Regions from separate parts of the Agrobacterium sp. rho-13.3 genome, predicted to be linked through region 1. Evidence: riboswitches for the same ligand, from Rfam matches in the RefSeq annotation. Region 1 holds a riboswitch; each other region holds the start of a gene.

Region 1 (4,474 bases):
CATTGCCCACGCGCTTTTGGAAGTGCGGCAGGATTTGATTGGTGATGAGGCGGGGATTACGGCGTGGAGCCAACGCCTCGCTCCCATTTTCGCCGCAATGAACGATGATCCCACCCTGCACGAATATCAGCAGTTCGCCTCGCGAGCGGGACCATATTGACTGGAGAGCAAGATGAGCGACCTTGACGAGAGACAGCAAACCGAATTCGAAGCCGCTGCTTTCCGCAGGCTTTTGCAGCATTTGCGCGAGCGAAGCGATGTGCAGAATATCGATTTGATGAACCTTGCCGGGTTCTGCCGCAACTGCCTGTCCAACTGGTATACGGATGCGGCGAAAGAGGCTGGCCAAGACATCAGCAAGGACGCCGCCCGTGAGATCGTCTACGGCATGCCCTATGATGACTGGAAACGGCTGCATCAAGGCGATGCCAACGATGCCCAGAAAGCCGCATTCGAGCAAAACAGGCCGAAGGAATAGGCCTGATTACCGGAAACGGCTTGACGTGCGGCCTTGGGACGGGCAGTTCACCAACCTGAAATTTATGCCGCATAGCCTGCGGCAAGAGGCAAAACCCTCACCCGATTTTGAATGAACAGGGTTCTTCCAGAAGAACCGCCACCCGTGAAGGATTGATAGGATGGACGAAACAGCGACAACCGAAACCGTAGCCGCCGCCGAACTGCGCCAGTTCATCGAGCGCATCGAGCGTCTGGAAGAAGAAAAGGCCGCGATTTCGGGCGATATCAAGGACGTGATGGGTGAAGCCAAGGGGCGTGGTTACGACACCAAGGCCATCCGCACCATCATCCGCCTTCGCAAGAAAGATGCCAACGAGCGTATCGAAGAAGAAACGATCTTGCAGACCTACATGGCCGCACTCGGCATGGAGTGAGGTTGAGCCTCATTGATTTTGGACGATGCAACGCCGGGATGTCTCCCGGCGTTTCTTTTTGTGGTGCTACGCCGTTTTGCGTTCCTTCGTCGTCAAATCGCCGTTTCGCTGCGCCTTCGCAGCCTCGACCATGTTCATCAGAGCCGGTTTCACCTCATCCCATTTGCGGGTTTTCAGGCCGCAATCCGGGTTCACCCACAATTGCCGACCATTCAGACGCTGGCGGGCGAGATGGAGTAGGTTTTGCATTTCGGAAATATCCGGCACGCGCGGAGAGTGGATGTCGTAAACGCCGGGGCCGATTTCATTCGGGTAGGCCTGGTCCTTGAACACATCCAGCAATTCCATTTTCGAACGGGATGTTTCGATGGAAATCACGTCCGCATCCATGGCGGTGATGGCATCCATGATGTCGTTGAACTCGGAATAGCACATATGGGTGTGAATCTGGGTCTCGTCGGCCACATCGCTTGCGCAAATGCGGAAGGATTCGACTGCCCAGTCGAGGTAATATTGCCAGTCGGCCTTGCGCAGCGGCAGTCCTTCCCGAAGGGCGGCCTCATCGATCTGGATCATGCCCGCACCGGCCTTTTCGAGATCGATCACTTCGTCGCGAATGGCAAGCGCGATTTGGCGGCACACGGTTTCACGCGGCAGGTCATCGCGCACGAACGACCAGTTGAGGATCGTGACCGGCCCGGTCAACATGCCCTTCATCGGCTTATCGGTCTGCGCCTGCGCGAATTGCCACCAGCTAACTGTCATCGACTGCGGGCGCGAAACATCGCCGTAAATGATCGGCGGGCGCACATAACGCGAGCCATAGCTCTGCACCCATGCGTGTTTGGTGAAGGCGAAGCCGGAAAGCTGTTCGCCGAAATATTGCACCATGTCATTGCGCTCGAACTCGCCGTGAACCAGCACATCAAGTCCGATATCCTCCTGCCAGCGAATGGCGTTAGCCGTCTCTTTTTCCAGAAACGTGCGATATTGGTTGTCACTCAAAGCACCCTTGCCATGGGCAGAGCGTGCCTTGCGCACTTCCGGCGTTTGCGGAAAGGAACCGATGGTCGTTGTCGGAAACAGCGGCAGTTGGAAACGCTGTTCCTGAACGGCCTGTCGTTCTGCAAAGCCGGATTTGCGGTTATGGGTTACGCCCACCAGTTCTCCGAGACGCTTAGCCACAGCGGGATCATTCACGCGGGGCGAGTGGTGCCGTGTATTCTCCAGCAAGCGATCAATGGCGCCTACTTTGCCATCAACGAGGTCACGCAGCGTGGAGATTTCTTCCAGCTTTTGCGTAGCGAAAGACAGCCAAGAGCGAAGCTCATCGTCCAGATCGGTTTCCAGTTCCGCATCAATCGGCACATGCAAAAGCGAGCAGGATGGTGCGATCTGGATGTGCAGCTCCGGGCGCTCAGCATTGATATCGCTGATCGCCCGGGCAAGGTCTGCCAGATCGGCACGCCAAACATTGCGTCCATCGATGATGCCCAGAGACAGCGTCAACCGTGCTGGAATAATCTCCGCAATCGTCTTCCACTCTTCCTTGCCGCGTGTCACGTCGATGTGCAGACCGCTGACGGGTAGGCCGAGTGCTGTTTTGAGGTTTTCACCCAACGGACCGAAATAGGTGGCCAGCATCACGTTCAGTTCAGGGGCCGCCTGAAACAGCGTTGCGTAGCTGGACTTCACCAACTCGCGCTCACCGTCGGAAAGATCAAGCGCAAGGCAGGGCTCGTCGATCTGCACCCAATCGCAGCTAGCGTCGGAAAGCTCCTGCAAAATCCTGGCATAAACCGGCAGCAAGCGGCCTAGCAGATCAAAGGCATCGCTGCCATCCGTGGTCTTGGAGAGTTTGAGGAAGGTGATCGGCCCCAGCAACACCGGACGGGTGTGAATGCCGAGTTCCCTTGCTTCCAGAAACGCGGCAAGTGGTCTGTTTTCAGTGAGAACAAACTGTTGTGCCGCATGAAGTTCCGGCACGAGATAATGGTAATTCGTGTCAAACCATTTGGTCATTTCCAGCGCCGCAACGCCTTCGCCACCATGGTTATGCCCGCAGGCACTGTGCGCTTGGCCGGTGGCACCACGTGCCATAGCGAAATAGGTGTCCAAGTCCACCTTACCGCCGTGCCAGTGATAGCCAGCGGGGATTGCACCCACCATCGTGGCGGTGTCGAGAACGTGGTCGTAGAGGCTGAAATCATTGGAGGGAATGATGTCCAGACCCTTTCGTGCCTGTAGCTGCCAGTTCTTGGCGCGCAGTTGGCGTGCCACATCCAGCAGTGCGGCCTGGTCCGATTTTCCAGTCCAGTAGGCTTCCAGCGCGAATTTCAGTTCGCGGTGTTTTCCGATTCTCGGAAAGCCGAGATTTGCGGTCGTGAGTGTCATGTTCCTTACCCCGAAGGTTGTGGGCAAGGCATGGGCGTACGCTTTTGAAACGGCACACGTATGCCGTTCGCAGAAAGCGGCACACCGGGACACCCCGCCCGTGGACGTTATCTATCGTGGCAGGTCTCCTGGCTCACGGGTCAACACCGTCATCCGTCTTCCCGGGTTGTCGCCCAGTGACATTGTGGATGAAAGCTCGCCGCTTACAGTTGCGGGGGCAGCTACGGCATGGGTGTGAAACACACCTTCACCGCATTCCCTCTTAGCTCTGGATGGTAGTGTCCACAGAACCACGATGGCCGGACAATGGCGCAAAGGTGAGTGGGCGTCAAGTTACATAAAGATATGTTTATGTCTTTGTGTGATTGATTGGGACGTTCAACAAGAACCCTCCGTCATTCCGGCCTTGAGCCGGAATCCAGCAGGCGCGCGTCTGCGGCGCGAAAGAGTCTTTTGCGATCAAGGACTTGATCGCACTGGATCCGGATCAAGTCCGGGATGACGGAAGCGCGCAGTGGTTCTAACTCCGCGTGCCGGCAAGCTTTTCGGAAATATCGTCCGCTTCCTTCTGGGCTTCCTTGTCTGCTGGGTAGAGCGCCAGATACTGCTCCCAAACCTTCAGCGCCAACTCATTGCGCTCGCCGCTTTCGAGGATGTTGGCGAGGCTGGCCAGTGCCGGAAAAAAGCGTGGTTCTTTTTCCAAGGTCGTGTTCAGGTCTGCCATGGCCTTGCGGGTGTCGCCATCGGCGTAATGCACCAAAGCGCGGCGATACCAGGCTTGGGCGTAGTTCGGTTTCAGCAGAATGGCTTGATCAAGGAAATCGTAAGCGGCGGCTTTCCGCTTTTCTCCGGATGCTTCTTCAGACCATTTCATCAGAAGGTTGATGGTGGCGCTGCCGGAATCGTTCCACTCGCCGACAATCTCGTTGGCCAGAACGCGGGCTTTTTGGGAATCACGCTCTTTTCTCAGACTGGAAAAAAGGCTGCTGACCGAATCTTCGGATAGGCCTTGCGGTGCTGCTGTCTGGCTTGCCGAATCGGCTGCCTGTGCAGGGACAAGGAGAGCGGCGGACAGCGTGCTGAAAGCAGCGGAGCCGAGCGATGCAATAAGAAGAGCGTGAAAACAGAATTGGCGCATGCGGTTAGGATAATCCGCCTGCGCCAATTATGAAATCAAATTTTGTAGT
Region 2 (4,474 bases), 370 kb from region 1:
GCCGCCGCGCTTGGAAAGCTGCAAGGCAGAATTGATGCCACGCGAGATGGATTCCATGTTGTCTTCAACGCGCAGCAGGAAGCACGACACGAGTTCGCCGCGCTGCTTTTTTCCGGCATTGAGGAAGGTCGGCGTCGCGGGCTGGAAACGGCCTGCGATGATCTCATCCACCAGATCCCGCGCCAGTTGCTCATTGCCCTGCGCCAGCGCGAACGCCACCATGCAGATGCGGTCTTCATACCGCTCCAGATAGCGTTTTCCATCAAAGGTCTTCAGCGTGTAGCTGGTGTAATATTTGAAGGCACCGAGGAAGGTCGGGAAGCGAAACTTCTTCGCATAGGCGTAATCGAACAGATCGCGCACGAAGTTGAAGGAATATTGATCCAGCACCTGCTGTTCGTAATATCCTTCGCTGACCAGATAATCGAGCTTTTCCCGCAGGTTGTGAAAGAACACCGTGTTCTGGTTCACATGCTGCAAGAAGTATTGCCGCGCCGCCATGCGGTCCTTTTCGAACTGGATATGTCCCTGCTCGTCATAGAGGTTCAGCATGGCGTTCAGCGCGTGGTAATCCACCGTCGCGTCGGCGGGGCTCACCTGCCGCTCGTTGACGGAACTGCGGGTGGAAGCATTGGTCTTTGCTCCCTCGTCCTTTGCGGTGGTGGTGGTCAGCGTATCCAAAATCGTTCCAGTCCATGTTTGACGTTGGCGACATCATCGGGCGTGCCTAAAAGCTCGAAGCGATAAAGAAACGGCACCGCGCATTTGCGCGACACGATATCCCCCGCCGAGGCATAGCCCGCGCCGAAATTCGTATTGCCCGCGGCGATGACGCCGCGAATGAGGTTGCGATTGGCAACGTGGTTGAGAAACTGGATGACCGGCTTGGGTACGGCACCCTTCATTCCCCCGCCACCATATGTGGGCGTAATCAGCACGTAAGGCTTATCGACTTCGGGTGCGGCTTCATCCGCCGACAAGGGCAGACGCAAGGCCCGCACGCCCAGTTTTTCAACAAAGCGATGGGTGGTTTCAGACCGGCTGGAATAATAAACGATCAGACCCATCAGACCCATCACATCCTCAAATCACGAAGCGAGAGCGCCAATCATATCCGGGCGGAAACCGGCCCAATGCCGCTCTCCGGCGATGACGACCGGAACCTGACGATACCCCAGACCCTGAACCAGCGCATAGGCATCTTCGTCGGCAGAAACGTCCACGATGTTGTAGGTGATGCCCTGTCGGTCCATCGCGCGGGTGGTGGCTGTGCATTGGACGCAGGCTGGTTTGCTGTAAACGGTAATGGTCATAATGTCCTCGTGGGAGTGGGCAAGCGATGGCGACCGCGCACCGCGTGATGCGCGTTGATGGACGTGGAATGAATGCGAAGCTGGATGCGTCACCCGCCCGAAGAGGTGGCGACGCTATCCTTCATGCTCAAAAGTTTCCGCACTGCTGACGCAAGGCGGCACAACATTCAGGCGGGCGTATACCACTCTCGGGGCAAGGTACTGAAACTGGACAACAAACTGGACATGGATTTACCCCGAAGTAGCTCATGCAGGACATTCGGGAACACGGTATGTTCGGCCCCTATGCCGCAACAAACCCTTCAACTCCCGGACACCCCGCCCGTTAATGTAACTGCTCTAGGCAGGTCTCCTGGCTCACGGGTCAAAACCTCCGCCCCGCCTTCCCGGATCAACATGACCCAGTGACATAGTGGAACAGACACTCGCCGCTTACAGTTGCGGGGGCAGCTACGGCATTGAAGCGCTCATCATGAGCGCCAACGCACCGTATTCCCGTCTTAGCCTCACAAGCCTTGCGACTCGAAGGAACCTAGAACACTACATATAGTAGACGAGGTTAATTTCCCGTCAACACTTATTACAATTCAAACGAAAACATCTGTGGGAAAGTGTGGCGACACCAAGGCGTGAAACGGACAGCCCCGGAAAACAATGACTTATCGCTTCCGCCTGCACCAAGCTGTGAAATGCGCAGCATTTTAAAGCGAGAGCAATTCCTTCAGCGATGCCGTGATCAGCGCATGATCCTCGACATCGGGCAGTCCACTGACGGCCACGGAGCCGATCAGCGTTCCGCCCCGCAATGCGAGAGGAAAGCCGCCGCCGCTTGCGACGAAGCTGCTCACCGGCAGTCCGAACTTGACGTTGAAGTCATATCCCTTTGCTTCCGCCTCGAGCCGAACCCGCAATGAACTGCGGTGGAAGCGATGAACCACGGCGCATTTGCGGCTGGTCCAGCCAAAATTATCGATGGTTGCGCCCGGAAGAAGACTTGCGAAAACGACATCTGCGCCATGCCTGACTTCGATGGCGACTGGCAGTTTCAAAGACGCCGCTTTTTCCCTGAGATGGCTGCCCAATCCCCAGGCAAAATCATAGTCGAATCGGTCAAGTTTAAGGGCATCTTCTTCAGCTCTTAAAGCGTCCAACGTCGGTGTCTCTATTGCCATGGCATCCTCTGTCCAATCCGTGGAATTCCCGTTTCAACCTCCATGGAGATGCACGAAAAGTCAAAGGCTTGGACGCGCCTTTCGAGCGCCATACACAGCCGCCGACATGAGCCCGCCGGGCCGCGCCCCTATTGTGGTTTAGAAGGGCGTTGTGTTGGAGTTGGCACTTCGACCACATGTTCGCTCTGCCACGTGGTTATGGCATGGACCTGCCCTGCAATCTGGTCGTTCAGAAACGTTTCCTTGCCCGGCAAGCCCATCGGATAGAGTGCTTCGCGTTCGGCTTCATAAGCCACGCTTTTGTCCGTGCAGAGGCGGATACGCATATCCTGTGGCGCAACGTCGCTACGGTTTTGCACCGCGTCCACTGGGCCAGAGGCATTCAACTGCCCATCAAACGCCTGCGTCAAATATTGTGCAGATCGCTCATCCCGTTCCCGCTCTGTCGTCGCGCCCATCATCACCACCATCACACTTTTCCCGTTGCGGGTGGCAAGGCCAACGTAATTTCGGCCCGATGCACAGAGAAAGCCGGTCTTCATGCCAACCGTGCCGCTGAAACGGGTCAGCAATGTATTGTTGGATTTGATCTCTTTCCCGTCAATCGTGACGGCAGACCCCTGAAAAAAGCGGTGGTAATCCGGAAACGTCCGTTCGATCTCCATTCCAAGGACCGCAAGGTCGCGTGCGGTCGTGTAATTTGTTCGGTTGAACAGGCCGTTGGGGCTGGAAAAATGCGTTCCCGTCATGCCAAGACGCGCGGCGGCGTCGTTCATCCGCTGAATAAACGCAGCTTCATTGGGTGCCACCGCCTCTGCCAAGGCCACGGCAACATCGTTGGCCGAGGCGGTCAGCGTGGCAAAAAGCGCGTCTTCGAGCGTCATCGTGCGCCCGAAGGTCAGGCCTGATTCCAGAAAAGCCTGTTTCGTCGCGTTGCGCGTCATCGTGACCGGCGTGGTCAAAGTCACTTGACCGGCGCGAAGCGCTTCAAACACTACCAGCGCCGTCATCAGCTTGGTTGTCGACGCCGGATACCAAGGCACCCCGGCATCTTCCTGATAAAGAACCTGACGACTTGCCGTATCGACCACCAGCACCGGCGTCGCATTGGCCGTGCCCCATGCGAACAGGGACGCTCCAAATGCTATTCTTCTCGATAGCTGTCCGGCCAATAGGGTTTTCATCATCTGTCAGTCTCCACGCAACATTGTCCTCATGACATGGGAGGCATTGCGGACACAAGCGCCTGCTAAGAGACAACTTTGGCAAGTCTGGGACAAGATGGCCGGTTATTGGCTTGTGAGCGGAGAAATGGTGCGTCGCCATATAAGTCCGGCCTCTCCAGTCGCAGTCGTGATACCCTGATGGAATACACACTCTTGCAGGGCTTGCGCCCATTCGAACAGAGGTCGAGCATTACGCCTTTATCGATGACCGATCGTTAATATTGGTTGATGGCAGCTTATCAAAAATCGCCTTGATGACACGAACCGGCCTGTTCTCAATAGGCACGCTCATCTTCATGTAAAGCTGGCCGTCGGTCAGGGTAAAATGGACATTAAACGAAGCACTGCTGTAGCTGCCACCGTGTCCCGGTTTCCATCGTCCGATGCCACTAAAGGTCGTGGACTGTCCGCCCTTCCCAATCTCCGCAACAGCAAACCAACCATTGTTTGACGTTATGCGCAGGACGGAGCCTTGCTCTTTAATGGCGATACGGCATTTGTCGCATTGCCCGGCGTTGGAGACAATTTGTTGCCAGTTTCCTGTAAAATTCGATTGCTCGGCCCGCATTTGGGTCAACGAGCAGAATGTGAATGCCATAAAGCAAAAGAGACCAATGATACGTCGCAATAGCTTGTCCTCTATAATTGTCATCTCTACGCTTTTCGCCAGCAAGCCACACGCGCCGCTTCCTCAGAACAAAACCACCGCTCGCCATACTGGGTGCAAATGATTGTCGTGTCGTCGTAGCCACCTCCCGCAAGA
Region 3 (4,474 bases), 1.2 Mb from region 1:
CTTGCGCAAGCGCGCTATGCCAAACAGCGCACTGTCCGGCGAGGCCAACCTGCTGGTGTTCCCGAACCTCGATTCGGCCAACATCACGCTTGGCATCGTTCGTACCATGACGGAAGGCCTGCATGTCGGCCCGATCCTGCTCGGCACGGCCCTGCCCGCCCATATTCTGGCACCGACCGTGACCTCGCGTGGCGTGGTCAATATGGCGGCTCTTGCTGCGGTTCAGGCCTCGCACCCTTCGGTGTAAGTCGGGATTAACGCAATTTTGAACTGGCTGTTGCCGCTTTGCGGCACAGCTCTATGGTATCCTGAGCTTATAGACATCATCCGCATCCCGCGGGTGATGCTCAACAGGATATGGCCTGCATGTCGGCAGGTCAGGAAACGGAACGGACCATTGATCCCGCGCCGCAGCCGTTTGATCGGCACAGTCGTTATGCTCATGCTTGCGGCGCCCTTGGCGGCGCAAGCCAGTGCTGTATGCGATGCGCTTCATGCGCAGCTCGACCAGCCAGCCCAACGCATTGGCAACACCGCTGAGGTCCGCCAATACGCCAACGCGCTGGCGCAGCAGAATATCATCATCCGCCGGATCAAAAACGATATGCGAGGCTATGGCTGCTCGTCCGGCAGCGTCATCGTCTATGGCAATCCCAATGCACAATTGTGCGGTGAAATCGGCGATGCGCTGGTGCGTGCGGAATCCGAGCGGGACATGATTGCCGAAGATCGCGACAGAATGCTTGCCTCCCAACGCAGTGATCACGCGGAAGATAACCGTCAGCGCATCATGGCCGCGCTGGATGCGCAAGGCTGCTTTGATGAGCAACCACCCTCTTTCACGTCCAACGATCCATCGCAGAACCCGGACATGCGTGGCCCGTCAGATCCTTTCTACGAGCCTGATAACCGCGATTATGCACCGTCGCGCGATACGCCCATGCAAGGCGGTTTGAGAACGCTTTGCGTGCGCACCTGCGACGGCGCTTTTTTCCCGATTTCGTCCAACGCGACGCCGCTGGATTTTCGTGCCCAGGCCGCCCAGTGCGAACGGATGTGTCCCGGCACGCAAACAGAGCTTTTCTACCATTCCCTTCAGGGACAGGAGAGTTCAGACATGGTCTCCGCCAGAACCGGCGAGCCATACACCTCCATGCCCACCGCTTTCGCCTATAAAAACCGAACCGCCGCCAGCGGCGGCCCATCCTGCGGCTGCAACATGGCGGCCTATCATAATGAGATGAAAAAACAGGAAGATCAGGCAAAAGCCCCGCGATCCACCGCCTTGCAGGACCAATCCAGTATCACGACCATCACGTCACCCAAGAGTGACACCGCGCCAAAACCGGCAGACATCAAGCCCGAGGAAAAAGCCGAGCCCATTCCTGAGCGGGACTACGATCCCAACAACAGCAAGGTGCGCCTCGTCGGCCCGCAGTTCATGCCCAAGGAAACAAGCCGCATCGACCTGCAAAACCCGGCCTTGAAGGGCGCTCAGCCGCAGCAGCAGTGAGGCGCGTTGCGCAAAGGGGGGGGGCGTTGGTTTTGCGGTGACGCATATGCAAAGGCAAAAACCCACAAGAATACAATAAACGACAGCGGGTGGGGCTTCCCCCCCCCTCTGTCCTGCCGGACATCTCCCCCACAAGGAGGGAGATTGGCAAGACGCAAACTCCGCATTCTTTCCATAGCGTTTAAGATGGGCGAGACATCGCCACGATTCGATCTCCCCACCTGTGGGGGAGATGTGCGGCAGGACAGAGGGGGGTGAGCCACACCCGCTGCGGTGTAATTGGCTATGTGAAAGACCCCGGTACGTTAAACGTCAGAAACTTCCCTCACCGCGCACCCCACCGATCCCGAAACAGCAACTCCTCCAATGGCAGTCTCTGCCGCCACCCCTTGACCGCCAGTTCCGGCTCACCATACAGCACATCCACCCGGCCAAGACACAGCCACGCAACAATCTCGACATGCGCCGGAATCCCGAGAATTTCGCGGATATCGGCATCGTGGAAAATGCTGACCCAACCCACACCCACGCCTTCGGCCCTTGCGGCAAGCCAGAGGTTCTGGATGGCGCAGACGGTGGAATAGACGTCCATGCGCGGATTGTGCGTGCGCCCCAGCACCACATCACCGCCGCGTGTTGGATCGCAGGTGACGCAGATCGAGAGCGGTGCTTTGCGAATACCCTCCAGCTTCAGGCTGCTGTAAAGCGCCTGCTGCTCTTCAGCAAACATCAGCTTGGCTTCTGCATTGGCGCGGGAAAATGCCTCCCACGCGCTTTGCTTGGTGGCCTCATCCGTTATCAGCGTGAAATTCCATGGCTGCATGAAGCCGACCGAGGGTGCAGAATGGGCCGCCTTCAGCAGCTTCGTCACCAGTTCGTCCGGCAGCGGCTCGGCCAGAAACTGGTCGCGCACGTCGCGGCGTGTTTCGATGGCGCGGTAGACCGCTGCTTTGTCATCGCTGGAAAATTCACCCGCTGGCGAGAGCGCGTGTTGAAACTCATCAGGTCGCATCGTTTATCCCCAACAATGCAAAAGCCGGGCACAAAGCACCCTGCTTTCAAACAACCTGCCGCCGTCCGTGCGGTTGGTCTATCGTATCAGGCCGGTCTTCTGACTTGGCTTCATCCACGCGCTGCCGCCTTCCCGATGTCACTCAGTGGCTTATGGCCACTCCGTGGCCCTTGGCAACCCGCATCCACCTTACAGCGCTGGGCACGTTGCGGATTTTCACCGCATTCCCGATTCTCCCGCTTAAGCGCGGGCACCTGATATTGGCGTTATGCGCAGGTGTTCCGCAGGACGCAAGAAAATCCGCGTGGTCGCAAAGTTTTTCATTTCACCACCGCGCCGGAACCCGGTGCCATCCTACCGCATTCTCTCTGCAAATGGAGGACTAGTCATGGAAGCCTACACCGAACTTCGCCAGCAAATCGGACAGGATCTCGACACGCTCAACCGCAAGGAAAGCCCGAAATCCATTTTCGAGATTGCGGAAGATTATCTTCTCGGCAACCCGACGCTGAAGCGGAACATTGTGGAAGACATTATCAAGGAAGAAGCCGATAAGCGGAACATTGAAATCCATTGACCGCACTCAGATATTGAATGCCGGGGAATTGATGCGGGTGAAACCATCACTGTGAGTGCCATTGTCATAATCGCCATCTTGATCGTTGCGGTGATCGTCGCCAGCCTTGTGCTTGCCTCGCGCCACCGTGACAGGATCATCATCAAGATTGCCTCCACTGCCCTTCCCAAAGACAATGACGCAACGCCGCTCGACCGGCACTGGGCGGATATCCAAGCCGATCATTCGCAGCCCAACGCGCTGTCTCTGGTGCAATCCAATCTGGGTGCCTTCGCCGCAAGGGTCGGCTCCGCACGCGCCGCAGGGCGCAGCCTTGATCTGATGTATTACATGTGGAATGCCGATCTCACCGGCCAATTGGTGATGCGTGAAGTCATCGCCGCGGCAGATCGCGGCGTAAGGGTTCGCCTGCTTCTGGACGATCTTGGCGTTTCCATCTCGGACCGGGCTTTCCACGCCATCGACAGCCACCGCAACATCGAATTGCGCCTGTTCAACCCCACCAAGGCGCGGGAAAACGTCTTCCGGCGCGGGCTGGAAATGCTGGTGCGGTTCCGCAGCGTCAATCGGCGTATGCACAACAAGGCGTGGATTGCCGATGGCCGGGTGCTGATCGTCGGTGGTCGCAATATCGGCGATGCCTATTTCGATGCCGCTGATCTGGCAAATTTCCGAGATATGGACATCATCGCACACGGCGCGTGCGTGGCAGATGCGGAAGAGATTTTCGATGATTACTGGAACAGCGCCGTGGCCGTTCCGGTGCGTTCGCTTCTGGCACGCCGCCCCAACAAACTCGCCAAGCTTCGCCGCAAGATGGACATTCTGGCTTCCAGCGATGCCGCCCGGCCCTATCTGGCGCAGGTGGAAAGCCAGCACCACTCCGGCAATTTCCTGATGTCGGACAAGCTGCATTGGGTGGGCAGCGCGCAGGTTGTCGCCGACCCGCCCGAAAAGGCGGCGGGCCGACGGCGTAGCGGCCATAACTTCCTGATGGAAACCCTGCTGCCCATCATGGCGGAAACCACCAGAGAACTGCGCATTACGTCACCCTATTTCATTCCCGGCCTAAAGGGTGTCGAAACCCTGTCCCGATTGTCGGCAGATGGCATTGCCGTTTCGGTGCTGACCAACTCGCTCGCCGCAACGGATGTCGCTGCCGTTCACGCTGGCTATTCGCGTTATCGCAGACCCCTGTTGATGAACGGCGTAAAGCTGCATGAACTCCGGTCACAGGCAGATGACAACAACAAGGGTTTCACCCTGCGCGGTTCGGGCCAAGCCAGCCTGCACACCAAGGCTTTCACGCGCGATGAAGAAATAGGCTTCATCGGCTCGCTCAACTTCGATCCCCGCTCCATGTCCTTGAACA
Region 4 (4,474 bases), 220 kb from region 1:
CAGCGTCGATGAGGCGCTTGGGCTGGTCTATATTCCGCTTGGAAATCAGGTTCCCGACCAACTCGGCATGGGCCGCAGCGAAAATGTCGAGAAATATTCATCATCCATCGTCGCCCTGGACATAAACACCGGGCAGGATCGTTGGGTGCGCCAGACCGTGCATCATGATCTGTGGGATATGGATGTTCCCGCTCAGCCAGTGTTGCTGGACATTACCAAAAAGGATGGCCAGACGGTTCCCGCTCTCGTCGGCCCCACCAAGCAGGGCGACATTTATGTTCTGGACCGGCGCAGCGGCGAACCGCTCCTCGCCGTGACGGAAGAACCGGCCCCGGGCGGTGCGATCCCCGAGGATTTTTCTGCACCCACCCAGCCCACCTCGGCACTGTCGTTCAAGCCTGATCCGCTGGTGGAAAAGAACATGTGGGGCGTCTCCATGTTCGACCAACTGGCGTGCCGCATCCGGTTTCACCAGTTGAATTATAAGGGACGTTACACACCTCCGTCCTTGAACGGATCGCTGATCTATCCCGGCAATTTCGGCACATTCAACTGGGGCAGTGTCGCGGTTGATCCTGAGCGTCAGGTGATGTTCGGTATGCCGACCTATCTCGCCTTTACTTCACAGCTCGTGCCGCGTGACCAGATTCCACCGAGAGGACAGGATGAAAAGGGCAGTGAGCAGGGCCTGAACCGCAATGATGGTGCGCCTTACGGTGTCCTCATGGGTCCGTTTCTGGGTCCGCTCGGCGTTCCCTGCCAGGCCCCGCCTTGGGGTTACGTTGCAGGGGCCGATCTGCGCACCGGTGATGTGGCCTACAAGCACAAAAACGGCACTGTCTATGACATGACGCCGCTGCCGCTGCCCTTCAAGGTTGGTGTGCCTGGCATTGGTGGCCCGATGATTACCAAGGGTGGCGTGGCGTTCCTCGGTGCGGCTGTTGACAATTACGTGCGTGCCTACAATCTGACATCCGGCAAACAGCTCTGGGAAGCCCGCCTTCCGGCGGGCGGGCAGGCGACGCCGATGACCTATGCAATGGATGACGGCAAACAATATGTTGTCATCGTTGCGGGTGGACACGGCTCGGTTGGCACCAAAGCTGGCGATTATGTGATCGCCTACACGCTGCCCTGATTTTCATCCACATAAACTGACATTCGAGGCCGGGAAGGGCAACCTTTCCGGCCTCGGTGTAAGAAGATACTGATTTGTTTGGGATTTTTGTTGGCAGTACGCCTTGCTATGAATATGTAATAACATTACAAGATGGATGCTTGACGGGAGGTTTGGAATAGGTCTATCTGCTTGCGACGGTTTCGAGCGAGTGATCGTGAGGAATAATAGGGAATGCGGTGCGAACCTTTTTGGGTTCAATGCCGTGGCTGCCCCCGCAACTGTAGACGGATTGTCTAACCCACTGGCGCTTTGAAAAGCGTCAAGCCACTGCGGATCGATGTCGCGGGAAGGCGGGTGAAAACGAAAATCCGTGAGCCAGGAGACCTGCCGTTGAAAGTTCATTCCAATGTCACGGGCGGGGATGCCCGGAGCAGGAGACGTCATGATTGTATCTCGCGCCGCAACGCGCCTTATTCCATCTGCAAATATCCCGTTTCGGATCGTTTCAGACCATGCCTTTTTGGAGTGAGCCTCCACACATGTGCAAATAAGGCTTTTCCTGTGGAGAGGCCGCTGACGATTTCGGGGACCAATCGGAAATGACATTCAATTTCAGACACACGATCTGCGCTGCGACTTTTGCGGTTGCTGCATTCGGTACTGCCATGCCACCCGCCTATGCGGCCGAGACAAAATATCCCTTGATGCTCAACAATTGCGGTCGTGATGTAACCTTCACTCATGCGCCGCTGCGCACCGTATCCATCGGCCAGAGCACCACGGAAATTCTTTATTTGCTGGGTCTCGCGGACAAGGTCGTCGGCACGGCGGTGTGGATCGGCCCGGTCATCAAGGGTTATGAAGAAGCCAATGCCAAGGTTGAGCGTCTGGCCGATAATGATCCGAGCTTCGAAAGTGTTCTGGCCAAGAAGCCTGATCTCGTCACGGCGCAGTTCCAGTGGCATGTCGGCCCTGAAGGTATCGTCGCCAAGCCGCAGCAGTTCGAAGAATTGAAAATCCCCGTCTACACATCACCTGCCGATTGCGTCGGTAAAGACAACAGTGCCGGTGGAGACGGCGTGCGCCATTCCGTGTTCACGATGGATCTGATCTATCAGGAAGTCACCGAACTGGCGCAGATCTTCAACGTTCAGGACAAGGGCGAAAAGCTGGTTGCCGATCTGAAGGCGCGTGAAGACGCGGCGCGCAAGAAAATCGCCTCTGCGGAGGGCAAGCTTTCTGCGGTGTTCTGGTTCTCCAGCGCAGAGTTGGATATCGACCCTTATGTTGCAGGCAAGAACGGCGCACCCGGGTACATCATGTCCGCGCTCGGCATCAAGAATGTCATCGACAGCGAAGAGGAATGGCCAACGGTTGGCTGGGAAACCATTGCCAAATCCGAACCCGCCATCATCGTTGCCGGTAAAATGGATCGCCGCCGCTTTCCTGCCGATGACGCTGCCGTGAAGCAGAAGTTCTTGAAGGAAGACCCGGTGACGAACCTTATGCCTGCGGTCAAAAACGACCATGTCGTTGTGATGGATGCACAGGCCATGAACCCAACGATCCGCACCATCGAAGGCATTGAAGTGCTGGCTGATGCAGTCGTTAAGCTCGGGCTCTCAAACTGAGCATGGGCGCATGTTTCACCTTCACCCGTGCCGCTTTGCTGGCGGCCGGGTGTTTGCTTTTCGCGCTCTGGCTAGGCGCAGCAGTTGGCGAGACGTCCATTCCCATGGATGTGGTCGCCAAGACGGTCGCGAACCGTCTGTTTCACGCGACTTATTCGCTTGATGCGATCGATGAAGGTATTGTCTGGAATTACCGCCTCAGCCGGGCGGTGGTCGCGGCGTGTTGTGGTGCATCGTTAGCGGTCTCCGGTGTCGTCCTTCAGTCACTTTTGCGCAATCCGCTGGCCGATCCTTATATTCTCGGCATTTCTGCCGGTGCGTCTACCGGCGCGGTTGGCGTTGCCATTCTGGGCTTTGGCGCGGGTATGCTGACCATGCCGCTCGGTGCCTTTTTAGGTGCGCTTGTCGCCTTCGCGCTGGTCAGCCTTTTGGCATTGCGCGCAGGTCGCGGAAACAGCGCGATCATTCTTGCCGGTGTGGCGGGATCACAGCTTTTTAATGCTTTGACATCCTTCATCGTCACCAAGGCTGCCAATGCGGAACAGGCGCGGGGCATCATGTTCTGGCTGCTCGGCAATCTGTCCGGTGTGCGCTGGACTGATGTGTCGCTGGCTCTGCCCATCGCACTTGCCGGCTTTGCCGTTTGCCTGTGGCACGCGCGTGCGCTGGATGCCTTTACCTTCGGTTCGCAATCGGCGGCGTCGCTCGGCATTCCGGTTCGCCGGGTCTATATTATCCTGGCTGGCGTTTCAGCTTTGATGACCGCCATCATGGTCAGCATCGTTGGCTCCATCGGTTTTATCGGGCTGGTTATTCCACATGCGGCCCGCATGATTGTTGGTGTTCGCCACGGGAGTTTGTTGCCCGCCGCCGCGCTGATTGGTGCTATCTTTATGATTGCTGCCGATATCGTCTCGCGCACGATTATTGCCGGGCAGGTGCTGCCGATTGGTGTGATCACTGCCCTCTTCGGCGCACCGGCTTTTGCGCTCATTCTCAGCCAGCGCAGGAGCGCGGCATGATGCTTTCGGGACGCAATCTCTGCTGGTCCGCTGGTGGCGTGGAGATCGTCAAGAATGTCAGCCTCGACATTATTCCCGGCGAGTTTCTGGGCATTGTCGGGCCAAACGGCTCGGGCAAGACTAGCCTCATGTCGCTGATGTCTGGCTTGCGAAAATCCCGGTCTGGCGTTGTTATGCTGGATGGTCAGGACATTCAAGGTCTGAACCGTCGCGATATCGCCCGCGCCGTTGCATTGGTGGAACAACAGGCTGAAACGCAAGAACGCATCAATGCCCGCCAAGCAGTGGAGCTTGGCCGCACGCCTCACCTTGGTGCCTTGTCTCCGTGGTCACTAAGCGATGACGCCATCGTGGATCAGGCGTTGCGGGATGTGGATGCACAGCATCTCGTCCAGCGCATGTGGCACACGCTTTCGGGCGGCGAACGGCAGCGCCTGCATATTGCCCGCGCGCTGGCGCAACAACCGGAAATCCTGCTGCTTGATGAGCCGACGAATCACCTCGATATCGGCCATCAGATCGCCTTGCTGCATCTCGTGCGCAAACAGAAGCTGACGGTTGCTGCTGCCCTGCACGATCTCAACCACGCCGCCATGTTCTGTGACCGTGTGGCGGTGATGAAAGGCGGGCAACTGGTGGCACTCGGCAAGCCATGTTCGGTTTTTACGGCGGACCTCATCCGCGATGTTTTCGGCGTTGAG

Evidence for each region. Region 1 has a riboswitch for cobalamin ahead of metE (5-methyltetrahydropteroyltriglutamate--homocysteine S-methyltransferase). Riboswitches for the same ligand answer to the same signal wherever they lie in the genome.
Region 2: another riboswitch for cobalamin. It lies ahead of nrdH (glutaredoxin-like protein NrdH); the one in region 1 lies ahead of metE (5-methyltetrahydropteroyltriglutamate--homocysteine S-methyltransferase).
Region 3: another riboswitch for cobalamin. It lies ahead of bluB (5,6-dimethylbenzimidazole synthase); the one in region 1 lies ahead of metE (5-methyltetrahydropteroyltriglutamate--homocysteine S-methyltransferase).
Region 4: another riboswitch for cobalamin. It lies ahead of RMR16_RS11830 (ABC transporter substrate-binding protein); the one in region 1 lies ahead of metE (5-methyltetrahydropteroyltriglutamate--homocysteine S-methyltransferase).

The regions. Positions count from the first base shown of each region.
Region 1 is NZ_CP192774.1:2,178,046-2,182,519, reverse strand. Features, by position in the region: gene RMR16_RS10880 (N-formylglutamate amidohydrolase) at 1-160, shown strand, start outside; gene RMR16_RS10875 (DUF1244 domain-containing protein) at 173-478, shown strand; gene RMR16_RS10870 (DUF2312 domain-containing protein) at 639-893, shown strand; gene metE (5-methyltetrahydropteroyltriglutamate--homocysteine S-methyltransferase) at 960-3,287, opposite strand; cobalamin riboswitch at 3,389-3,597, opposite strand; gene RMR16_RS10860 (hypothetical protein) at 3,808-4,425, opposite strand.
Region 2 is NZ_CP192774.1:1,803,162-1,807,635, forward strand. Features, by position in the region: gene nrdE (class 1b ribonucleoside-diphosphate reductase subunit alpha) at 1-552, opposite strand, end outside; gene nrdI (class Ib ribonucleoside-diphosphate reductase assembly flavoprotein NrdI) at 669-1,067, opposite strand; gene nrdH (glutaredoxin-like protein NrdH) at 1,089-1,313, opposite strand; cobalamin riboswitch at 1,639-1,864, opposite strand; gene RMR16_RS09035 (heme-degrading domain-containing protein) at 2,015-2,485, opposite strand; gene RMR16_RS09040 (D-alanyl-D-alanine carboxypeptidase family protein) at 2,614-3,672, opposite strand; gene RMR16_RS09045 (hypothetical protein) at 3,902-4,339, opposite strand.
Region 3 is NZ_CP192774.1:986,592-991,065, reverse strand. Features, by position in the region: gene RMR16_RS04985 (NADP-dependent malic enzyme) at 1-247, shown strand, start outside; gene RMR16_RS04980 (DUF2865 domain-containing protein) at 398-1,513, shown strand; gene bluB (5,6-dimethylbenzimidazole synthase) at 1,839-2,525, opposite strand; cobalamin riboswitch at 2,598-2,798, opposite strand; gene RMR16_RS04970 (hypothetical protein) at 2,830-3,102, shown strand; gene RMR16_RS04965 (phospholipase D family protein) at 3,154-4,474, shown strand, end outside.
Region 4 is NZ_CP192774.1:2,394,663-2,399,136, reverse strand. Features, by position in the region: gene RMR16_RS11835 (glucose/quinate/shikimate family membrane-bound PQQ-dependent dehydrogenase) at 1-1,138, shown strand, start outside; cobalamin riboswitch at 1,299-1,526, shown strand; partial or broken gene RMR16_RS11830 (ABC transporter substrate-binding protein) at 1,801-2,751, shown strand; gene RMR16_RS11825 (FecCD family ABC transporter permease) at 2,754-3,773, shown strand; gene RMR16_RS11820 (ABC transporter ATP-binding protein) at 3,770-4,474, shown strand, end outside.